3 regions of the Bradyrhizobium sp. CB3481 genome follow, and region 1 is predicted to be linked to each of the others. Evidence: predicted binding sites of a transcription regulator. Region 1 holds the regulator's gene; each other region holds the start of a gene.

Region 1 (7,500 bases):
GTCCGACAGCGGTACCTGGTAGCTGTATTTGATTTCCTTGCCGAGGATCGGCGCCGTTTCGGTGATGCCGCCGGAGGAGCAGTCGATTGCATCGACGCCCTTCGCCTTGAGAATTTTTGCCAGCCGCACGCTCTGTTCCGGTCCCCAGCCCGCATTGTCCTCGACCGAGAGACGCACGAACAGCGGCTTGTGGTCGGGCCAATGCGTGCGCACGGCCTCCGTCACCTCGATCAGGAAGCGCATGCGGCCCGCTTCCGAACCACCATATTCGTCGCTGCGCTGGTTGGAGCGCTCCGACAGGAACTCATGCACGAGGTAGCCATGGGCGCCGTGCAGCTCCAGCACGTCGAACCCTGCCTCATGCGCGCGGCGCGCCGCCTGCCCCCAGGTCTGCACCAGATCCTTCACTTCCCCTGTCTCGAGCGCGCGCGGCGCCGGCCAGCGCTCGCTATGGGCAATCGCGCTCGGCGCCACCGGGCCCCACTCGTCCCAATCCTCGACCTCGGGGGTCCGCTGCAGCGGCCGATCGCCCTCCCAAGGCCGCGTCGCGCGCGCCTTGCGGCCGGAATGGCCGAGCTGGATGCCGGCGACCGCGTTCTGCTGCTTGATGAAAGTGACGAGGCGGCCGAGCGGCTCTATGAACTTGTCGTCCCAGATGCCGAGATCGCCGACTGTGCCGCAACCGCGCCGCTCGACCTTGGTCGATTCCACCACGACCAGGCCGGCGCCGCCGGCGGCGAACTTGCCGGCGTTCATCAGATGCCAGTCGGTCGGAAAGCCCTTCACCGCCGAATATTGATGCATCGGCGGCACCACGATGCGGTTCTTCAGCGTGACGCCGCGGATCGTCATCGGGGAAAACAGCAGCGTTTCCGTCATCGGTGGCTTCCCTGGCCTTTGGACATCATTGTCCCGGCATGGCGCCGGGAAGTGTCTTCTTACTTTGCCGCGCCTTCGGCGGATTTGGGCTTGGCGAGGGTCTTGGCGGCGGCTTTCGGCGGCGCGCTGTCGCCGCGCATCGTTCCCCAGGGGTCGCTCTTCTGCTGCTGGGGAATGTTACCGAGCGATCTCTGGTAGGCCTTCTCGGCCTCCTTCTCGGCGGCGATTTCGGCCGGCGTCTTGGGTTTGTCCTCCTCGCCATATCTGGCCGGGCCCTTTTGTGCCAAGGCCGGTCCGGCCAGTAGCGCCAGTCCAGCCACAGCGCTCAAAATTCTGCCTGGGATATTCATGCACCGCTCCCTGTTTTGACCTAACGCATAGCACAGCTCATGCAGCGGCTTAAATGCCGGATCGCGCGGAAATCAGCCCGCCCGTTGCCCATGCCCGGCCAGTTTTGTAAACGACTGCCATGAATTCTCCGCCAGCGCCCAATTCCGCCGACGTCCTATTGTTCGACCTCGGCCGTGTCGTGCTCGATATCAGCCTCGACCGCGTGATGGCGTGCTGGGCAGGCCATGCGGGCTGCACGCCCAACGACCTCGCCGCGCGCTTCATTGTCGACGACAGTTTCAAGCACCACGAGATCGGCCGGATCGACGACGCCGCGTTCTTTGCAAACCTGCGCCAGTCGCTCGGCATCGCCATCACGGACGCCCAGTTCCTGGAGGGTTGGAACGCGATCTTCACCGGCGAGATGCCCGGCATCGCGCCGCTTCTGGCCGGTGCGGCTCGGCGGATGCCGCTCTATGCTTTTTCCAACACCAATCCGGCCCATGTCGCGCATTTCTCGCAGGCCTATGCGGAGTTGCTCAGTCATTTCCGCGAGATATTCCTGTCCTCGACGATCGGTTTGCGCAAACCGGACGCCGAAGCCTATGATCATGTGATAAGAGCGATCGGCGTGCCGGCGTCGCGGATTCTGTTCTTCGACGATTCAGCCGCCAATATCGAAGGCGCGCGGGCGCGCGGCCTTTCTGCCATCCACGTGACATCGACGGATGACGTGGCAAGGGCATTGACCGCACTTGGAATATAAGGAGGTCTGCCCGTGGCCTTGATGCCGGTTGCCGATGCCTTATCCGCGATCCTCAGTGGCGCCGATCCGCTACCCGAGGAAATGGTCGCGCTCGAAGCCGCCCATCATCGCGTGCTGGCGCGCGACGTCGCGGCACGGCGGACCCAGCCGCCTGAGGCGATGTCGGCGATGGACGGCTATGCGGTGCGCGCCGCTGACGCCGCCGATCTCTCCGCCCGGCTGAAAGTGATCGGCGAGGTCGCTGCCGGCCGCCCGTTCGAACGGAAGGTCGGCCAAGGCGAAGCGGTGCGGATATTCACCGGCGGCGTGATCCCTGACGGGGCCGACGCCGTCATCATCCAGGAAGACACGGCGGTCGACGGCGATCATATCACCATCACCGAAGCCGCCGCCCCGGGGCGGCATATCCGCGCTGCCGGCGTCGATTTCCGCGAGGGTGACGTGCTGCTGAAGCGTGGGCGCCGCCTCACCGACCGCGACCTGTCGCTCGCCGCCGGCATGAACTATCCGCAAGTCGCCGTGCACCGCCGACCGAAAATCGCGATGCTCGCCACCGGCGACGAACTGGTGATGCCGGGTACGACGCCCGGACCCGGCCAGATCGTCTATTCCAACGGTTATGCGTTGCGGGCGCTGGCCGAGGACGAGGGCGCCGAGGTCATCGATCTCGGGGTCGCCGCCGACACCGTCGAGGCCACCACGGCAGGCATCCGCCGCGCTAGCGAGGCAGGAGCGGACGTCCTGATCACCATGGGCGGCGCCTCGGTCGGCGACCACGACCTCGTCAAGCGATCGCTCGAGGCCGAAGGGACGACGATGGCTTTTTGGCGGATCGCGATGCGGCCGGGCAAGCCGATGATGCATGGCAGGCTCGGCGCAATGCGGGTGATCGGCCTGCCCGGCAATCCCGTCTCCTCCTATGTCTGCGGCTTCCTGTTCCTGGTGCCGCTGATTCGCGCATTATCGGGCCGCGACCACGTCCATCACGTCAGGGAAAGCGCCGTTTTGGGCCGCGACCTTGCCGCCAACGACCAGCGCGAAGATTATCTCCGCGCCCGTCTCGAAGAGCGCGAGGATGGCACGCTGACCGCCGTGCCGGTCACCCACCAGGACTCCTCGCTGCTCGGGAATCTCGCTGCGGCACGGGCACTTGTGATACGTCCGCCATTCGCGCCGGCTGCCGTGAAGGGGTCGCGTTGCGAGCTCTTACGCCTGCCGGAGTGACGCCCTAGATGGCGCTTCGGGCCGCTGTCGCAATGCGTTCACCTGAAATTAAGTGGTTGCGGAACACATATCGAACATATAGTGTCCGTTCATGATTTGTTTCGAGTGCTAGTGTCTATGGTTGGGAGTTTGGGGACTCCCGCGATCTGGGCCCTGAAATTCGAGACCGAAGGACGATGCCAAACCGGGGGATTGCTCGCGATGCTTACGCGCAAACAGTACGAACTTCTGCGTTTCATCAATGAACGGCTGAAAGAGGCCGGCGTGCCGCCCTCCTTCGACGAGATGAAGGATGCGCTCGACCTACGCTCGAAATCCGGAATCCACCGGCTGATTACGGCGCTGGAGGAGCGTGGCTTCATCCGCCGCCTGCCCAACCGCGCCCGCGCCATCGAAGTCATCAAGCTGCCCGAGCTCGCCGCCGCCGGCAACGGACGCCGTGGCTTCACGCCGAGCGTTATCGAAGGCACGCTCGGCAAGCGCGCCTCGACCCCGCCTGTCGCCGAGGACGACGGCAATCGCCCGGTCGCCGTACCCGTCATGGGCCGGATCGCCGCCGGTACGCCGATCGAGGCGCTGCAGACCCGCAGCCACACCATCAGCGTGCCGCCTGACATGCTCGGCTCCGGCGAACATTACGCGCTCGAAGTGCGCGGCGATTCCATGGTGGATGCCGGCATTCTCGATGGCGACATGGCGCTGATCCAGCGCAATGAGACCGCCGACACCGGCGACATCGTGGTGGCGCTGATCGACGAGGAGGAAGCGACGCTAAAACGCTTCCGCCGCCGCGGCGCCTCGATAGCGCTCGAGCCGGCCAACGCCGCCTATGAAGTCCGCATCCTGCCGCCCAACCGGGTCCGCATTCAGGGCAAGCTGATCGGGCTGTACCGCAAATACTGATCTTTCAATATTGATCTGTCGGTTTGCGTACATCGCGGCGACAATACCAGCCCCGGCCTTCGGCCGGGGTTTTTTGCTGCGTGAAGGAACAAAAGCCGCGCTAGCGCGCTTGTGATTTGGTCGCAGTAGGCCCGTCGCAGAATTGCCCAGAACCAAGAAAATGCTTCTGCCAATTTCACTACGATAAAGTCCACTGTGATAGAGGCCTGTGCCTCCTTCCAGACACGGGTCAGCTATCTCTAACGAGGGAGCCATCCGATGTGTGACTATAGCCTGCACGCCGTGGCGACGCGCCCTGCCCGGGTCGGCGAGACGCTCGTTACCACGACCTTCCGCGGTACATCGACCCGCGGCTTTGCGTCAGAGCGTGAGCCTGCAGTGGCGGTCTGCATGCTTCCCGGCACCGAACTGGCGTTCGCCGAGGACGTCAGATACGATAACCGCTGGATCTGGACGCGAACCACCGAGTGGCGGGTCGGCAAGTTCAATCAGATCGAGCCCGAAGTGGCCGACCGTCACCATGACGCGATCGAATTTCCCGATGGCAGTCACGTGCTGGTGACGCAGCTTTGCGAAGGCCAGCGGGCGACCGTGCTGCAATTGCCGGTGGTCCAGACCGGCGGCGAGCGTGCCCCGAAGGCCGTCGAAGCGCCTCCGGCCGCTTCCATCGTGACCGGCTAAACGCCGCGCGCACGTGATCCGCCGGTTCAAATCGGCGGATCACGTGATATTATATTGCCTGGAAAATCGGCGCCGAGGGGCAGTCGGTGGTCAACAAGGTTACATGGCAAAGAGCCGGACGCGTCACCGAGCCGGGACGCTACATGTTCCGCTATGGCTGGCTCACGGTCACGGCCGACGATCTCGCGATCTGGCAGCAATTCCCTGACGCCTCGTTCACACTGGTCAACCTGCCGTCGGACCCCGACGCACCGGAGGAATTTCACCTCGGCGCGTTCGAGATACCGGTAAGCCCTCCGCACGACGGGCACTGAACGTCGTCTATTCCTCCGCCTGAAGGTCTGCCTCCGCCGGCGTCGCATCGACGGCACGCGCCGGCACGCGTGGCGCCAGCACCGCGGCGCCCGCCTCGCCGTCCTCGGCTGCGGCTGGCGACCAGGGCCGATCGATGCCGCGCGGCTTGACCGCCTCGACAGCAAGCCCCTCCCGGCTTCGCCGGAGCGCCATCGCGCCCTGGCGCCGCAATCGCCCGCCGTCGATGACGGAAGCCTCGCAGGCGGCTGGCGCCTGCCGCAGCGTCACGATCAGCGCCGTGCGCTCGCAATCGTCCGCAAAGGCTTCCGGCCGGAACGCCTGCGCGACCAGCGCGCCGCCGGCGGATGGCACGACGCAGCCGGAATCGTCGCATGATACGCCTGATGTGAGCGAGGGATCGGCCACGGTGCGCGCATCCGCATCCGCCGCCAGCCACTCCTTCAGGAGAAACGTATCCTGCGAGCCCTTCACCGCGTGCATCATATGCAGCCGGCCGTCCTGACCGCGAACGCCGACATGGCGGCCGTCGGCGGAAATCAGGATGTCCGGCGGCGTCACCCGCGCCGCCCACATGGCCGCCACAAGCACCAATGCGGCGCCGGACCAGCGCAGCGGCGTGCGGAGCAGGCCGAGCAGGATGATGCCAAAGCTCGCCGCGACCAGCGGGCCGATGCCGAAGGCCGGCACGCGGCCGACCGCGCCGGGCAAGGCCGCGACCCATTGCGTGACCGCGATCATCCAGTCGATGCCAAAACCCATGATCGCCCAGAACAGCCGATCGAAACCGAACGGCATGGCGACGAGGCCGAGCAGGCCCGCCGGCATCACGATAGCCGACACCACCGGCATCGCCGCGAGGTTGGCGAGAACGCCGTAGGGCGTCACCCGGTGAAAGTGAAAGGCCGCGTAGGGCATGGTGGCAAGCCCGGCCACCAGGGAGGCCAGCAGCAGCATGGTGAGCTCGCGGCCGCCCCACAGCGCGGCCCGCGCGGTGGCGGTGTGGTCGGCGGTTGCGAACAGGCGCGGCATGCCGATCTGCACCAGCGCCACCAGGCCCAAGGTGGCGGCAAACGACATCTGGAAGCTCGGATGCACCAGTGCCTCCGGCGCGACCGTCAGCACGATCAAGGCGGCGACCGCGAGCGTGCGAAAGGTGATGGCGCGGCGATCCACCATAACGGCGATCAGCACCACCGCCGTCATGAAGAACGACCTTTGCGTCGCGACCTCGGCGCCGGAGAGCAGGAGATAAAACGCGGCTGCCGCGAGCGCGGCGGCCGCCGCCCATTTCTTGATGGCGTAACCGACCGTGAGCAGTGGAAACAGCGCCAGCAGCGCCCGCACCGCGAAGAACACGACGCCGGCGACGACGGCCATGTGGTAGCCGGAAATCGACAGCACATGGCCGAGGCCGGAAATGAACATGGCATCGTTCACCGGCGGCGAGATCGCGTCCCGACGCCCGGTGAGCAGCGCGGTCGCAATCGCGCGCTTGTCGCCTTCCAGCGTGGTCCTGATCCGCGCGTCGATCGTATCGCGCAGGCCCTGCATGAAGGCGGAGTAGTGCAGGCGCAGCCCGCCGCCCTCCGGCGGCTCCGCCGTCTTGATCGCGCCCATCACGAAACCGGAGGCGCCGATGCCGGCGAAAAACATGTCGCGGCTGAAATCATAGCTGCCCGGCCGCACCGGCCCGAGCGGCAGCAACAGCCGGGCCTTCAGCTCGACAAAACGGCCGACATCGGGCGCCGCGCCCTTCTTCACCGACAGCCGCACGCGCTCCAGCTTGGTGGTCCCGCGCGCGCTTTCCATGGTGACGACGCGAAGGACGAAACGGTCGGTGCGCTCGCGGATGTCCCGCGTCTCGACAAAGCCGGTCAGCGACACCGAAAACATCGGCCGCGCCAGCACGCCATGTGCCACCCGCGCCGTCTTCCAGGTCGCGACCGCAAAGCCGGACGCGACGGCTGCGATCATGACGGCAGCGGGGAAGAATTTCTGCCGCCGCAACAGGACCGCCACCGCGCACAGCACAATGGCCAGGCCGGCGGCCACCGACAGCACCGGCTCATGATCGGCCGCGAAGTAGAGCCCGATGCCCGAGCCGAACGCGACCGGCACCCAGGGCAGCAGCCGCCCGGCGCCAGTTTCGGCGCGCGCCCAGGCGCGCAGGGTCTCGATCAGCGGCGGCCAGAACGCAGGCGGTGACGGCGCAAGGCCGACAGGCACCGCGGCGCGCGGCGGCCAGGTGCCGGCATAACCGCGCTTTCGGCCCGACGTGTCGCCCTGCTCCGCCACCGAGCCTACACCTTGACTACACCTTACGATCTCGTGAAGGGTGTAAGACTACCGGACGGTGTATTGGGCCCGCTAGCAGAACAGATGCAGAAACCTCAGGAAATGCA
Region 2 (7,500 bases), 3.9 Mb from region 1:
CGCCGGTCCAGCGGATGGTACCGTCCGAGGTCAGCACGAACTGGTCGTCGGGAGCAGCGCCAAGCTTTGTCGCGCGCGCGTCGATCTCGCTGGCCAGCACCTGGCTCGCCGCGGCCTGTAGCGCCTTCGCGTCAGACCCCGCCTCCGCCGCATCGGGCGCAAAGGTAAATCCATCGAGCCGGCCGATCGTGTGGCCTTCAACAATCACTTCGCCGGTCTTGCCAATTTCCGTATTCAAAACTGAGTTCTCCCGCAGGCGGCGCATCAATACACTGGTCCGCCGGTCAACGAAACGCTCTGTTAAGCGTTCATGCAGCGCATCGGATAATTTATTTTCCACCTCGCGGGTGATCCCCTGCCAGTGGTCGGGGTCGGCCAGCCAGTCCGGGCGGTTGGCGACGAAGGTCCAGGTACGGATTTGCGCGATCCGGCCCGACAGCGTGTCGATATCGCCGGTAATGCGGTCGGCCTGGTCGACCTGGGCGGCGAACCATGCGTCAGGGATGTAGCCCTTTTTGATCAGGAATGCATAAAGCGTGGTCACCAGCTCGGCATGCGCCGCGGGCGCGATCTTGCGATAATCTGGGATCGCGCAGGCGTCCCACAGCCGCTCCACGGCGGCCTTGCCGTGGGCCATCTCCCTCACCTCGCCGTCGCGGGCGGCGTGATCGAGCACGCGCTGGTCCTCGGCGACCGGCGCGCGGGTCAGCGCCTCGTGCCCCGGCGGCAGCGCGAGCGAGACCTGCAGGCTGCCGAGCGAGGAGAAATCAAGCTTCGAATTCCGCCACTGCAGCATTTTGACGCTGTCGAAGGTGTGGTTCTGCAGCGCGTTCACCAGCTCCGGCTCGAACGGCGCGCAGCGGCCCGTGGTGCCAAAGGTGCCGTTGCGGGTGGCGCGCCCGGCGCGGCCGGCGATCTGCGCGAACTCGGCCGGCGTCAGCCGGCGGAACTGGTAGCCGTCATATTTGCGGTCGGAAGCAAACGCGACGTGATCGACGTCGAGGTTGAGGCCCATGCCGACCGCGTCGGTGGCGACGAGATAATCGACGTCGCCGTTCTGGAACATCGCGACCTGTGCATTTCTGGTGCGTGGGCTGAGCGATCCCAGCACCACGGCTGCGCCGCCATGCTGGCGGCGGATCAGTTCGGCGATCGCGTAGACTTCATCGGCCGAGAACGCGACGATCGCGGTTCGGCGCGGCTGGCGCGTGATCTTGCGGTCGCCCGCGAATTCGAGCTGCGACAGCCGTGGCCGCGTGATGATGGACGCGCCGGGCAAGAGACGCTCGATGATCGGGCGCATCGTCGCCGCGCCCAGCAGCAGCGTTTCGTCGCGGCCGCGGCGATGCAGGATGCGGTCGGTGAAGACGTGCCCGCGCTCCAGATCGGCGGCGATCTGGATTTCATCGACGGCCAGAAAAGAAACGTCGAGATCGCGCGGCATCGCCTCGACGGTCGAGACCCAGTAGCGCGGATTCTTCGGCTTGATCTTCTCCTCGCCGGTGACCAGCGCGACGCTCTCGACGCCTGCGCGGTCCACGATCTTGTTGTAGACCTCACGCGCGAGCAGGCGCAGCGGCAGGCCGATCACGCCGGACGAATGCCCCAGCATCCGCTCGATGGCGAGGTGCGTCTTGCCGGTGTTGGTCGGCCCGAGCACGGCAGTGACGCCCGCGCCGGGCGCGCGTTCGGAGGCGAACGAGGAAGGAGAGAAGGCCATTACGTGCAGGTGTTTCTTTGAAATCCGGCGCTTCCACCGTCATTGCGAGGAGCAACGCGACGAAGCAATCCATACTTTCTGCGGCCCGATGGATTGCTTCGCTTCGCTCGCAATGACGGGAAACTGTTTCACTTTGCGACGGTGATGCGGTCGCGGCTTAAGCTCTGGAACGAGTCTGGAACGAATCGCGTCCGAATCGCTGACTCCTACCGAAACCCGATACGTTCACCGCAACATCTCGCGCTGAAGCGCACAGGGAGGCACTAGATCAAGTTTGCACGGGCTCCACAAGCGGCGGTTTTGAGCTCGATTTCTTAAAGTCGTGTGTCGAATCAGAAGTGGCGAAGAGTCAACATGATTCATAGCGGTTGTGTTGCGCATCGGTGCCGCCTCAGGTGACGCCGCGTTCCCTCCCCCCTTGCGGGGGAGGGTTAGGGAGAGGGGTAGCGGCAACGGTGGTGCTCGTGGCTTACCCCTCTCCCCTACCCTCCCCCGCAAGGGGGGAGGGAGCGATAGAGTATCCGTCCCTCACTTTGCTTTCGCGATCATTCTCGCAACGCCGCTGTGCGGGCGGCTCGAAATCAATTCGTCTTCGCCACCCGCGGCGGTGCCGCTGATGTCACAAACGACGTCGCTTCCAGCATGGCGAGCCCCAACGGCGTCGGAATGCTCATTCGGAACGGAACCAGGATGCGGGTTCCCGCAATCGGCACGAAGGCGATTTCGATGCGCCGTTCGGTGGCGAGGTATTTGATGACCGGGCGGTCGGGGATGTAGCCGGCGACCGGGGTGAAATAGATGGCGCAGACCAGCGCCGGCCCGTGATAGCCGCGCTCGGCCTTCACCGTTTCCATGCGCTTGTAATCGAGTTTCAGATCATAGCGCAGGCGGCCGTCGAAGATCCCTGCGCCGGTGCGGCAGGAATCCGGCGACAGCACCTCGCCATTGCCAGGCACGCGCAGCATCGAGCCGGTCATCGGATCGAGCACGCCCTTGCGATGCGCCTCGGTGACGGGAATGCGGTCGGGATCAACCGGCGGTACCGGGTCGAACGAAAATTCCTTCACATTGCCGTTCGCCAGCGAGATCCGGATGGTCTCGGATTTCTTCTGCGTGGTGGTTGTCGCGGTGTAGTTGCTCGCCACCAGCGCGCCATTCACGATGCGTCCGACGCTCGCGCCGGAGCCGCTGCCGCCGGAAAACGCCTTCAACAGCCCCGCGGTGCCGCCTTGGGCGGAGGCGGAAAAGGTGTCGTCGCCGATTTCGATGGTCCAGGCGCCCTTGCCGACGGGAATGCCGGCCAGCGTCGCCTCATATTGCGCATCGAGCCGCCCCTGCGCGGAAGCTGCTTGCGGTGCCAGCGCCAGAAGCGCCGGGACGAACAGGCCGAAAACGAGCCCGAGCCTTGAAGAAGGCGCGAACGAAGAGACGGCGCGAGGCGTGGTCACCAATGAAAAGTCCCGGGGTCGGCGCGTGCTGATGTTCATTTAGGCAGAAATATCCGGCAAACAACGCGTGTTTTCGCGATAACCACGCAATTCCGACCTCTCCTGGCTGCCCGCCGCTATGCGGGATGGCTGGGGCCGACGGCACTCTCTCGAAAGCCATGGTGTCGGCGCGGATTGCGCCCTTTATATGGTCCCTTAAGTGACTGGAAGCCCTAGTAAACCAGCCGTTACAGCGGACGATACAAATCGCGTTTTCTGGCGCAGCACGCCCTCGGACTCGATCCGGAGGTGGACCTCCGGTTCGCGCCAGAGAAAACGCGTCAAAAACAGAGGCTTGGAACCGCGGCGGCCATGGTCCAAGCCACCCAACAAACCTTGACCTCGCGGCCGTCTCCCCCTATACACCCGCGGTTCCTGGAAATGGACGCGATTTTGGACCCCCCGCGCGCTGGCCGCGTGACACGCTTGGCTTTGGCGGGGATGGAAGAGGATTTTGACAATGTCCCGGCGCTGCGAACTGACGGCCAAGGGCCCCCAGGTGGGCCACAAGGTGAGCCACTCGAACATCAAGACCAAGCGGCGCTTCCTGCCGAACCTGACCAACGTCACCTTCATCTCGGACGCGCTCGGCCGCAACGTGCGCCTGCGCGTCTCGACCAACGCACTCAAGAGCGTCGACCACAATGGCGGCCTCGACGCCTACCTGCTCAAGGCCAAGGCCGACGTCCTCTCCCCCCGCGCCCTCGACCTGAAGCGCGCGATCGAGAAGAAGGTCGGCAAGCCCGCGTTCGTGAAGAAGGCGAGCTAAAGATTTAAGCTACATCGGCGGATTGAGTTTGGAGCGGCCGGGTCGGAAGACCCGGCCGTTTTTTTTTACTGATAGCTTTCCCATCCCGCACGTCTCGACACTTTATTAGGCAGAAGTTCGCGATTGCGCAGAAGTGCAACAAACCAACTGCGATGGTAAAGCAAGCATCAAAGCTGATACGCGGCATTGTGGATCATTTTCAATCTGCAGTAGTATTATAAGTAAGAACTTCTTGGCAAGGACACCGCCTCCGCCATCCAACCAACAGCACGAGCCATGCCTTCAGAGATGCATTTTGACGCGCTCAAGATCTACTATTACGTCATTCTAGAAACGGACGACCTCAAGGACGTCACTCTGCTGCAAGGCTTCTCGATTAGCTGGCCCTCAGTCGAATGGGCGCTGACTATGATTGCGCGACTGCCAGCAGATGTTCTCGAACCAACATCGAAGATAGATGACATAGTTGCCCAACGCATGGGCGGCTTTCGATCGCTTTGCTGGGCTCCACTAAACATCGGCGCTCTTGAAAGCTTGTCTACCAACGACCTTTCGCCCTTTGTCGTACTCTTCTCGGGCGAGCGCACTTGTGCGGCGCGTGTTCGCGCTTGGCAGGCACAACAGCAGCGCCCGGTGCTGCACATTTCGAACATCGATGTTCAAGAAGGAGTCACCCCAGCAGCTTTCACGATTGAAGTCTTGCGCGATTACTGCCTGCAGGCTCTTAATCAATCTCCGCAGTTATTTTCGGATGAGCAGAGAGCCGCGACGGAAACTGCGTTACCGCAATGGATGGAACCGCAATTCATTCCAAGCGGCCTCAAGCAGCAGGGACACAACGTAACAATTCCTAACTATCTCTCTCTCCTCCGATCGGGCCGCTCTGTCGAACCAGGGGAACACTTCATTGGCAGTACTGAGAAGGAGTATACTGACCTGATCCTGGAAACGGCCAAGGCCGTAATTGACGTTCGAGATCAGATAGGTTTTCAACCATTTCACGCGATGACGCTTTTGCGCCCAGCGCTAATCCTCGCCGAACCTGCTCTCTACAGGATTAACTACCGACCGATTGAGATCAAAGATCACGCTGAAGAAAGGATGGTTCGGCAAACGCTTCGACTCATCCAAAAGCAAAAGGGATTGCATAACTGGACCACAAATGAATTCGCTAGCGATCTACAAAATTCACCTGCATCACAAGCGATAAATCCACTCACGCGCGACCGAACTCCGAATTTTTGCGGCTGGGCTAAGTGTTCATGCCGCGCAGACGGCTTCCGCCGTTGTTCGACTATCTCCGGCGGTCAACCATGTCTTTCCCGCACTCTCTGCATATGCTCGAAGTGACCGATCACAAACACTCGCCGCTCGCCTGAAGGCGCGACGGCTGTTTAACTCGATTCAAGATGGGTTATGCGAAGCTTTAGGCAAGGAACGAATCACTTTTATCCAAGACATTGGCGGTCCTCTAAAGATTGTTGCAGATGCGCCGCTCGAGTGGCTGCCCGTTGGCAATCTTCCGCTTTGCTTGCGGTATGATTGCTCTCGCATCAATGCCACTCCAGGCAATATGCTCATGGCTCTACTGACTGAGCCTGTGACTATTACCTTTGAACCGCGGGATCTTCAGAAAGTTCTAGTTCTTAGTTCCTTTACAGATGATGATCCGCTCAAAGACATTTTGACCAGAGCAATAAACACCCTTCGAGAGCGATGGGATGGCAAAGTTGAGGTAATTTTCAAGAAGGCCACCACGCTCGACCACTTTGTTGAGGCCTTGAATAGTTACGATGGCCAGATCCTTATTTTTGATGGTCATGGAGCAGACAACGCAAGTGAGCCCATTGGAAAACTTGTCATAGGAGATGAGGCCATAGACGTTTGGAAGCTTCAGGGAAAAGTCCGAGTTCCTCCTATTGTGATTCTTAGCGCTTGTGACACGCACGGTCTCGACGCTTCCTCACATGCTACAGTGGGCAACGGCTTTTTGTTCCTTGGCGCTCGTACTGTCCTTGCCACGCTGCTTCCAGTGAATGCATTCCACTCAGCTTTATTTGTCGCGCGGCTCGTTTACCGGTTGGCAGACTTTATCCCAGCAGCCCTATCGGCGCGGAAACGCGTTCTAAATTGGACCGAAATTATCTCGGGAATGCTCCGCATGGCCTTCGCGAGCGAATTGCTCGATGAGCTTATCGGCCCCCCAGCCCCGGAAGGCTCACCGCGATCGAATCTTCAATTGGCGTCGAACGTGGATATAAATTTGAGACAAGAAGATTGGTATGGAAATCTCTTAGCAAATATCGCGCGAGAGCGAAATCAAGGCGTGGACATCATCGAAAGCAGGGCGAGCGCCATCACCGCACGTTGCGAATCTATCCGCTACATTCAGCTTGGAAATCCTGAAACCATCTTGGTGGATGATGGGTCCATCTTGAAGCAGGTGCAGCAAGCAGCGCGCAACTTTCACGACGACGGAGCGGAACATGCTTAAGTGCCGAACGAGGCGCTTAACCCCATACGACTATCTTCAGCCGTCCTGAGTGGCAATTCCACTACTGGGCGCTAGAACAAAAAAATAGCGTCCCACTTAAAGATTCGCGCAGTAACCGAGGCGACCGGAACCGAAGCCTTTTACGGTCCGGAATGGCCGTGGACGAAGCGCCGTTGGCGCTCGCAGCATCATCCAAAATCCCCAGATCCTGCTAAACTCGCCCAGGTAGCACCCCTGCCCCCGCGAGTCCCCCCATGCGCAACATCATCATCTGCTGCGACGGCACCGGCAACGAGATTTCCGAGAACATCTCCAATGTGCTCAAGCTTTATCGCTGCCTGCGCAAGACGGAGAAGACGGAGCCGCGGCAGCTTGTCTATTACGATCCGGGGTCGGCACGCTGGCGCGGCCGGACCCGTGGCACAAGTTCAAGCAGGATTTCAACGCCATCCTCGGGCTCGCCACCGGCTATGGGCTCGATGACAACGTGCTCTCGGCCTATGCCTTCCTGGTCCACCATTACAAGACCGGGGATGCGATCTACCTGTTCGGCTTTTCCCGCGGTGCCTATACCGTGCGGGTGCTGGCGGGGCTCATTCATAAAATTGGCCTGATCACGCCCGAGCAGGTCAATCTCGCAGGCTCGGGTCTGATCGCCTACAAGCAGTTCTCCTCGGATGAAGCGCCGAAGCTGCGCGCAAAATTCAAGTCGGCGATCGAGGTCGCCGCCGGGGAAGATGCGGTGCAGACCGCGTTCGACAACGCCGCTCAGTTCGCGCGCATCACCTCGGCGCGCTGGCCCACCATCCGCTTCGTTGGCGTCTGGGATACGGTCGCGAGCGTGATCGTGCCGCGAACGGATCGCTTGTTCTTCTGGCCAAGCCTGGAAGAGCTGGCGTTCACGATTGTGAACCCGAGCGTGCAGACCTTCCGGCAGGCGATCTCGATCGACGAGCGGCGCTGCATGTTCCGCCTGAAGAAGTGGGACGCCCCGCAGACCTTCAAGCACAACCGCTTCAACGATGCACAT
Region 3 (7,500 bases), 3.8 Mb from region 1:
CGTCCGCCGTCATGAAGCTTCTCCATGACGCGCGGCGCCGAGCGTGATCGCCTCGCCCGGACAGGCGGTGACGCATTCGCCGCAGCCGGTGCAGGCTGCCTCATTGACGACGGCCTGCGGCGGCAGTCCGATACGAGGACGGAAGCGAATGGCAGAAGTCGGACAGGCATCGCCACAGGAACGGCAGAAGATGCCGGCTTCGGCGAGGCAGCCGTCGCCGATCAGCGCGACCGGTTTGGTGAGGAATTGACCGCGAAACAGGGCGCGGCGCGAGGGGCCCGGGCTTTCCATGGCGGCCTCAATGGCCGGGGGGACCGGGCGGTCCCAGGATCAGTTGCGTCATCCAGACGAGGAAGCCGTAGCCGCCGACCACGCCGACGGCGACGATGGGCCAGATGAAAGCGGCGATGATGCCGAACACCAAGAGCTCGGCGCGCCGGCCGACCGTGCCGGACCTTTCCGGCGGCGCATTCTGCTTAACTGACGTGTCGAGCATATCCCGAACTGTCGCCTCAGAAGCGAACCCATCAATTCGGCCGTGCCGGTTCCCCCGGCGGCCGCATTGCCGTTCGCGTTGTTGTCATGTGATCAGAGACGCGTGCCACGCCTGCGCCGTTGCAGGAAATGTGCACGCCTCCCGAATTCACCTTAGCTGCTGCGCGGGAACAGAGGGTTGATCTGAATCAACGAAAGAAAGGCAAAGGCTTCGCTTGTTTAACGACGTTTCGATATGACGCGGCTGCGCGAAGAGCCGGCCCAGCTGGTTGACGTTGCGACGCGTTATGCCGCTCGCCGCAAATCCTCGGCGAGTGCGCGATACGAAAGCGCTTCGGCCAGATGCAGCCGGCCGATTTTTTCCGCACCGTCGAGATCGGCGAGCGTGCGCGCGACGCGCAGCACGCGATGGTATCCGCGTGCGGTGAGCTTCATGGTTTCGGCCGCATCGCGCAGCAGCTTTTGTCCCTGCGCATCGGGCTGCGCGATCGTCTCCAGTAGAGAGGCCGGCGCTTCGGCATTGGTGCGGATCTGCGGCATGCCGGCCGCCGCATAGCGCGCAAGCTGGATATCGCGGGCGGCGGCGACGCGGGCTGCGACTTCTGCCGAACCTTCGGACGGCGGCGGCAGGATCAGGTCCGCGGCGGTCACCGCCGGGACCTCGATGCGCAGATCGATGCGGTCCATCAGCGGGCCGGAGATGCGCATCAGGTAATCGGCGGTGCAGCGCTCGACCGGTGCGCGCCTGCAGGAATAGCCGGGATCATAGGCCTGGCCGCAGCGGCACGGGTTCATCGCGGCGACCAGCATGAAGCGCGCCGGGTAGGTGACGCGGTGGTTGGCGCGGGAGACCGAGACCTCGCCGTTCTCCAACGGCTGGCGCAGCGAATCCAGCACGCGCGGATCGAACTCCGGCAGCTCGTCGAGAAACAAGACACCCTGATGCGCCAGCGAAATCTCGCCGGGCCTCGCACGCAGGCCGCCGCCGGTCAGCGCAGCCATGCTGGCGGAATGATGCGGGCTGCGGAACGGGCGCCGCGCAGTGAGTGCGCCGTCGCGGATTTCGCCGGCGACGGAAGCGATCATCGAGACTTCCAGAAGCTCCGACGGCGACAGCGGCGGCAGGATCGAGGGCAGCCGCGCCGCCAGCATCGACTTGCCGGCGCCGGGCGAGCCGATCATCAGCAAATGATGTCCGCCGGCCGCGGCGATCTCCAGCGCGCGCTTGGCGCTTTCCTGGCCCTTGATGTCTCTGAGGTCGAGATGCGTCGCTTCCGCCTCGTGCACTTTCGGCTGCGGGCGCGACAGCACCTGCGTGCCTTTAAAGTGGTTGGCGATCTGGATCAGCGATTTCGCCGCGATGATCTCGATGTCGGGGCTCGCCCACGCCGCTTCCGTGCCGCAGGCGGCGGGGCAGATCAATCCTTCCTCGCGCGCGTTGGCGCCGATCGCAGCCGGCAACACGCCTGCGACAGGCGCGATCGAGCCGTCGAGCCCGAGCTCGCCGAGCACGGTAAAACCGTTCAGCGCATCCGGCGGGATAGCGCCGATTGCCGCCATCAGCCCGAGCGCGATGGGCAGATCATAATGGCTGCCTTCCTTCGGCAGATCGGCCGGGGCGAGGTTGACCGTGATCCGCCGCGCCGGCAGCGCCAGTCCCGAGGCAATCAGCGCCGAGCGCACCCGCTCCCGCGCTTCCGATACCGCCTTGTCGGGCAGACCCACGATCGCAAAGGCCGGCAACCCCGGCGCGACCTGCACCTGTACGTCGACCGCGCGGGCCTCGATCCCTTCAAAGGCTACCGTAGATACCCGCGCAACCATGCTGCCCCTCGTGACGCAATCGAAGGTAGCGGGGAACCGGAGGATAAGTCAAGAACAATAGGAGAACATAGGTGCAAAGAAACGCGCGGCGGCAAGGCGCTGGCCTGCCCGGCACAACTACGGATCGTCAACGCAGGCAGTCAGCGCTGATTGTGTTCAGCGCTCCGTTCGCATGTAGGGGCTATTTTCCGAAACGTGTTTCAGCGCCGGGTCGTCGGCGAGAATGCGTACCTGCATCTCCGCAGGTCGCGTGTTTTGCGGATCGTGCTGAAAGCTCCATATTCCCAACCCCACGATGAGCATGCCAGCGCCAATGGCTACGAAGTCTTTGGTCATTTGCTGGGCCTCCATACTGGCTGCCAAGCGGTCGAGACGGCTCTGTATTTCGGTTTGGGCGCCTGCTGGTCCTGCGGCCTGACGCTCATGTTGCCTTTGCAGCCAGTCTCACGGTGTTTCGCTCGCCTAAAGGAAACCAATTCCGGTCATCGGCGATCGTTTCTACGGTACGCCCATTCAACGCTCGACGCAGCCTGCAAGCCGCGCGCATGACGGCATCGTGATGATCCGGAGCCGGTCTGAGCGCCGGCCCCGGACACTTTATCTCAAAGCTGCATGTTCATCGGCTCGGGATAATAGCGGAAGCCATCGCCGTTCTTGGCGACGTGGCCGTATCCTGGCCAGGCGAAGTGGTAGGCCATCACCGGGATCTTGTTGGCAGCCACCATGTCAAGCAGCTTCACCCGCGACGCCGCAGATTGCTTCGGATCGGTGTCATAGGAGAATTCCATTCGCGGCTTCTCCATCAGCAGCACCGAATGGTGCGTGAGGTCGCCAAGGAAGCAGAACGATTTGCCCGCCGAGCTCACCATGAAGATGGTGTGGCCAACGGTGTGTCCGGGCGCGGCGATCGCCTGGATTCCGGGCAGGAATTCCTGGCCGTCCTTGATGAACACCAGGCGATCCTTCACCGGCAGCAGGTTCTTGCGCGCATGGATCACGAAGTCCTTTAACGGGCTGCCGAGCTTACTCTCGTCGGTCCAGTAGTCGTAATCGGCCTGTGAAATATAGACCTGCGCGTTGGGGAAGAGCGGCTTGTCGTCCGCCCCGACGAGGCCCCCGATATGGTCGATATGGGCGTGGGTGCAGACGACGGCGTCGATGTCGGAAGCCTTGATGCCGGCGGCAGCAAGGTTCTTCTGCTGCTGGCCGGTCGTAGGCCCGAACGCCTTTGATGTGCCCATGCCGGTGTCGAACAACACCAGCTTGTCGCCGGTGTTGATGACCGGCGAGTTCTGCTCCAGCACGACATTGTCGGGATTCATGAAATTGTCGACGAGCATCTTCTTCACTTCCTCCTTCGGCACGCCGGTGAAGGTGCCGGAGGGGTCGCCGAGCGGAAGCGGGCCGTCGGAGACAACGGTGACTTCTGCATCACCAACGGTGAAGCGGTGCCAATAGGGCGTCTGGGTGTTGAGTTTGGGCGCCTTGGCCAGCGCACTGCCACCGAGCATCGTTGAAGCGCCGAAACCGGCGCCAAGCGCAAGCAAAGACCGTCGCGAAAGATTCGTCGTCATGCCTCTTCCCTCCACTAATTTTATGTATTGCAGTTTTATGCCCGGACAGATTCATCCGCAGCTACAGGCTGCGCCCGCCTGCCAAAATTGGCAAGTGGGAGGAGAAGGCGCGGCAGGGATGTGAAAATGCGATGACGCGGTGCGGGGTCAGTTGGCGATGCGTTTGTTCTCGATGGTATCCCAGATTTTTTTGCGCGACGTCAGGCCAGCTGCGCGACCGCGCGGCTACCAATCGTCGTCGTAGAGCCATTCCCTGGGGTATCGGGGCCGCGATCTTGCTTGCGGTCGTGGCCGCTCCGGCCTGCGCACGCTGGGAGCGGGCTGCGTCGCAGGCGGGGACACCCTCGGCGCGGCCTGATCGGAGGCTTTTGCGAGCGCGCGCTTCATCTCTTCCTGGCTCGCCTTGAGCTCCGCAATGGCCTTTGCATTGTCGCTGACCATTTGTTGCTGGTTCGACTTTAGCTGCTCGATGTTGCGCTCGAGATCGGCAAGGTTGCGCGAGATGGTTTGCAGGAGCTGTGCCTGATCGGGGGACGGCGTGGCGGCCGGCGGCGAGGCCTCCTGCGGGGCTGCGGCCTGCGCCAAGGTTGGTGCCTGCGGCTGTGAATCTGGCGGTGAGGGTGCTTGCGGGGCTGAGGCTTGCGGCGGTGCAGGCTCCGCCGCGGCCATCTGAACAATTGATGGCGCGGCCTGGGCGGGTGATGCCCGGTCCTCCGGCGGCGATGCGGACGGCGACGAAGCGAGCTGGGGCGCCGACCGTGTCGCATCGTCATAGGCTAGCTGCCAAACCAGGGTCGCGACAACGACGCATGCCGCCAGCGCCAGGCCAAAGATGATTTGCAGCGAGGGCTTTCCTGACGGTGATGGCTGGACAGGTAAGATCGCCGGCAATTGGACTGCAGGTTTGGCCGAATTCGGTTGCGGAGCCGGACGGGCCGAGGACGGACGCGTGGCGTCGCGCTCCATGCGCGCAAGCTGCTCCGTCAAACGCGTGAGCTGTTCATCGGCGCGCTTGATCTGTTCGTGGGCCTGCGCAAGGCGCTCGTCGTCGCCTGCGACTGGGGGATCCTGCGCTTCAGTCGGTTTCGGAGGTGGCGTGGAGGTCATTGGCGATTCCTTTTCCGTCCAATGTCATCCGAAGGTGGCCGGTCGACCATCCGGCAGCGCTCCCTGCAGTCTTGCCCAAACAGTGGCCGCATGATGGTGGAAGAAGGGAGTGCATGGCAAGCCGCTTCCGCGGGCTCCACGGAACGGCGCCGCAGCTCGCCTTGCCGGTTCCATCATGAACGGATCGGAAGTCGCGAGAGGAAATTATTTCCCGCCACGCTTCTTCTCGATGGTGTCCCAGATCTTTGCCGCCACATCCGGGCCGTTGAGGCGCTGGATGGCGCGGATGCCGGTCGGGCATGTCACGTTGATCTCGGTGAGGTTGCCGTCGATCACGTCGATGCCGACGAACAACAGTCCACGTTCGCGCAGCGCAGGTCCGAGCGTGTCGCAAATCTCGCGCTCGCGCGGTGAGAGTTCGGTCGCCTGCGCGGCGCCGCCGCGCACCATGTTGGAACGGAGATCGTCGGGCGCCGGCACGCGGTTGACGGCGCCGGCGAACTCGCCGTCGACCAGGATGATGCGCTTGTCGCCATCCTTCACCTCGGGCAGGAAGCGCTGGATCACCCAGGGCTCGCGGAAGGTGACCGAGAACATGTCGAACAGCGAGCCGAAATTCATGTCCTGCGGCATCACGCGGAACACCGCCGCGCCGCCATGGCCGTGCAGCGGCTTCATGACGACCGCGCCATGCTCAGCGCGGAACGAATTGATTTCGTCGAGGTCGCGCGAGATCAGCGTCGGCGGCATCAGCTGAGGAAAGTTCAGCACGAACATCTTTTCCGGCGCGTTGCGCACGCTGGCGGGATCGTTCACGACCAGCGTCCTCGGATGGATTCGTTCCAGCAAATGCGTCGAGGTGATGTAGGCGATGTCGAACGGCGGCTCCTGCCGCAGCAGGATGACGTCGAAGGCGTTCAGCGGCTGGCGCTTGGGCTCTCCGAGAGTGAAATGGTTGCCGGCCTCGTCTCGCACGGTCACCGCCTGCACCGGCGCCACCAACTCCTCGCCGCGCAGCGATAGCTGGTCCGGCGTGAAATAGAAAAGCCCATGGCCGCGCTTTTGCGCTTCCAGCATCAGGGCGAAGGTCGAATCGCCGCGGATGTTGATGCGCGCGATGGGGTCCATCTGGACGGCGACATTCAGTTTCATGGGAAGATCCGGGTCTCTGGAGGGGTCTTTTACGGGCTGGCGTCGAATGCCGCTAACAGATGGCGTGGCAGGCGCCGCGGCGCAATCAGGATGGCGTCAAATCGCAGCTCAAATTCGGCATGGTCGGGATGCGCCATCAGCCAGGCCTGGGCGGCGTTGATAATGCGCCCTTGCTGGCGTGGCGTGACGGCGTAGGCGGCGTCGTCAAGGCTGGCGCGCGCCTTGACCTCGATGAAGGCCACCAGATCGCGCTTTTTCGCGACCAGGTCGATCTCGCCATAGGGGGTGCGGAAGCGCTTGGCCAGGATGCGGTAGCCCTTGGCCATCAAATAGGCGGCGGCGCGGCTTTCGGCGGAGAGCCCAGTGCGAAAGGCGGCGAGGCGCTCGGGCGCGGCGAGCTTCGGCACAGCCTCCGGCGGCAATCTGCCGTCACGCTTCGCCATCGCCGCCCCTGAGTTCTTTGGCCAGCTCCAGCGCGCGGGCATAGACCTCACGGCGCGGCCGGCCCGAAAGCTCGACAGCATGCGCGACGCTGTCCTTGACGCTGTCGCGGACGAGCGACGAACGCAGGAGATCGTCGAGATCGTGCTGTGTCATGACTTCGGCGTCTTTGGGCGGCGGGCCCATGACGAGCACGAACTCGCCGCGCGTCTCCAGCGTATCGGCGGTCTTCGCCAGCTCGGCGATTGGCGCGCGCCTGACGTCCTCGTGCAGCTTTGTCAGCTCGCGGCAGATCGCAGCATCGCGCCCGGCCATGACCGCGGCGAGATCTTTCAGCGTCTCCTGCACGCGATTGCCGGATTCGAACATCACGAGGGTGGCGTCGATGCGGGCGAGCTCGGCCAGCCGCGCCCGCCGCGAAACCTCCTTGGCCGGCAGGAAGCCCTCGAAAAAGAAGCGATCGGTCGGCAGCGCCGCGACCGACAGCGCGGTCAGCACCGAGGATGCGCCGGGCACCGCGATCACGGGAAAACCGGCGGCGGAGACCTCGCGGACCAGCTTGAAGCCGGGATCGGAAATCAGCGGCGTGCCGGCATCCGACACCAGCGCGATCGAAGCGCTCTGCGCCAGCCGTTCCAGGATCTTCGGCCGCGCCATGACGGCGTTGTGCTCGTGATAGGGCTTGAGCTCCGCAGAAATCGCATAGCGCTCGGTCAGGCGGCGGGTGACCCGGGTGTCCTCGCAGGCGATGATGTCGACGCCGGCCAGCGTCTCCAGCGCGCGCAAGGTAATGTCGCCGAGATTGCCGATCGGGGTCGCCACCAGATAGAGGCCCGGCGCCGGTTTCGGGGCGTTCAGGAGCTGGCCGCCGATCAAAAATGTTCTGCCCGTCGAACCCGGTTCGGTA

What was found. The regulator LexA, encoded in region 1, represses DNA repair genes until DNA is damaged. The targets are predictions, from matches to a motif close to TGTTCNNNNTGTGTTCNG.
Region 2: the regulator LexA is predicted to act here: its motif matches at 1,886-1,903, upstream of QA643_RS37790 (helicase-related protein).
Region 3: the regulator LexA is predicted to act here: its motif matches at 2,370-2,387, upstream of QA643_RS00880 (YifB family Mg chelatase-like AAA ATPase).

Annotation. Positions count from the first base shown of each region.
Region 1 is NZ_CP121647.1:3,950,694-3,958,193, reverse strand. Features, by position in the region: gene QA643_RS19210 (NADH:flavin oxidoreductase/NADH oxidase) at 1-879, opposite strand, end outside; gene QA643_RS19205 (hypothetical protein) at 939-1,229, opposite strand; gene QA643_RS19200 (HAD family phosphatase) at 1,349-1,975, shown strand; gene glp (gephyrin-like molybdotransferase Glp) at 1,988-3,199, shown strand; gene lexA (transcriptional repressor LexA) at 3,401-4,102, shown strand; gene QA643_RS19185 (hypothetical protein) at 4,361-4,783, shown strand; gene QA643_RS19180 (hypothetical protein) at 4,870-5,097, shown strand; gene QA643_RS19175 (ComEC/Rec2 family competence protein) at 5,105-7,393, opposite strand.
Region 2 is NZ_CP121647.1:7,849,550-7,857,049, forward strand. Features, by position in the region: gene QA643_RS37790 (helicase-related protein) at 1-1,720, opposite strand, end outside; gene QA643_RS37795 (DUF3108 domain-containing protein) at 2,302-3,168, opposite strand; gene rpmB (50S ribosomal protein L28) at 3,668-3,976, shown strand; gene QA643_RS37805 (hypothetical protein) at 4,253-5,326, shown strand; gene QA643_RS37810 (CHAT domain-containing protein) at 5,556-6,470, shown strand; partial or broken gene QA643_RS37815 (DUF2235 domain-containing protein) at 6,725-7,500, shown strand, end outside.
Region 3 is NZ_CP121647.1:182,923-190,422, reverse strand. Features, by position in the region: gene QA643_RS00895 (chaperone NapD) at 1-13, opposite strand, end outside; gene QA643_RS00890 (4Fe-4S binding protein) at 10-291, opposite strand; gene QA643_RS00885 (nitrate reductase) at 299-496, opposite strand; gene QA643_RS00880 (YifB family Mg chelatase-like AAA ATPase) at 781-2,319, opposite strand; gene QA643_RS00875 (hypothetical protein) at 2,476-2,655, opposite strand; gene QA643_RS00870 (MBL fold metallo-hydrolase) at 2,922-3,893, opposite strand; gene QA643_RS00865 (hypothetical protein) at 4,119-5,000, opposite strand; gene gshB (glutathione synthase) at 5,205-6,152, opposite strand; gene QA643_RS00855 (YraN family protein) at 6,182-6,595, opposite strand; gene rsmI (16S rRNA (cytidine(1402)-2'-O)-methyltransferase) at 6,582-7,500, opposite strand, start outside.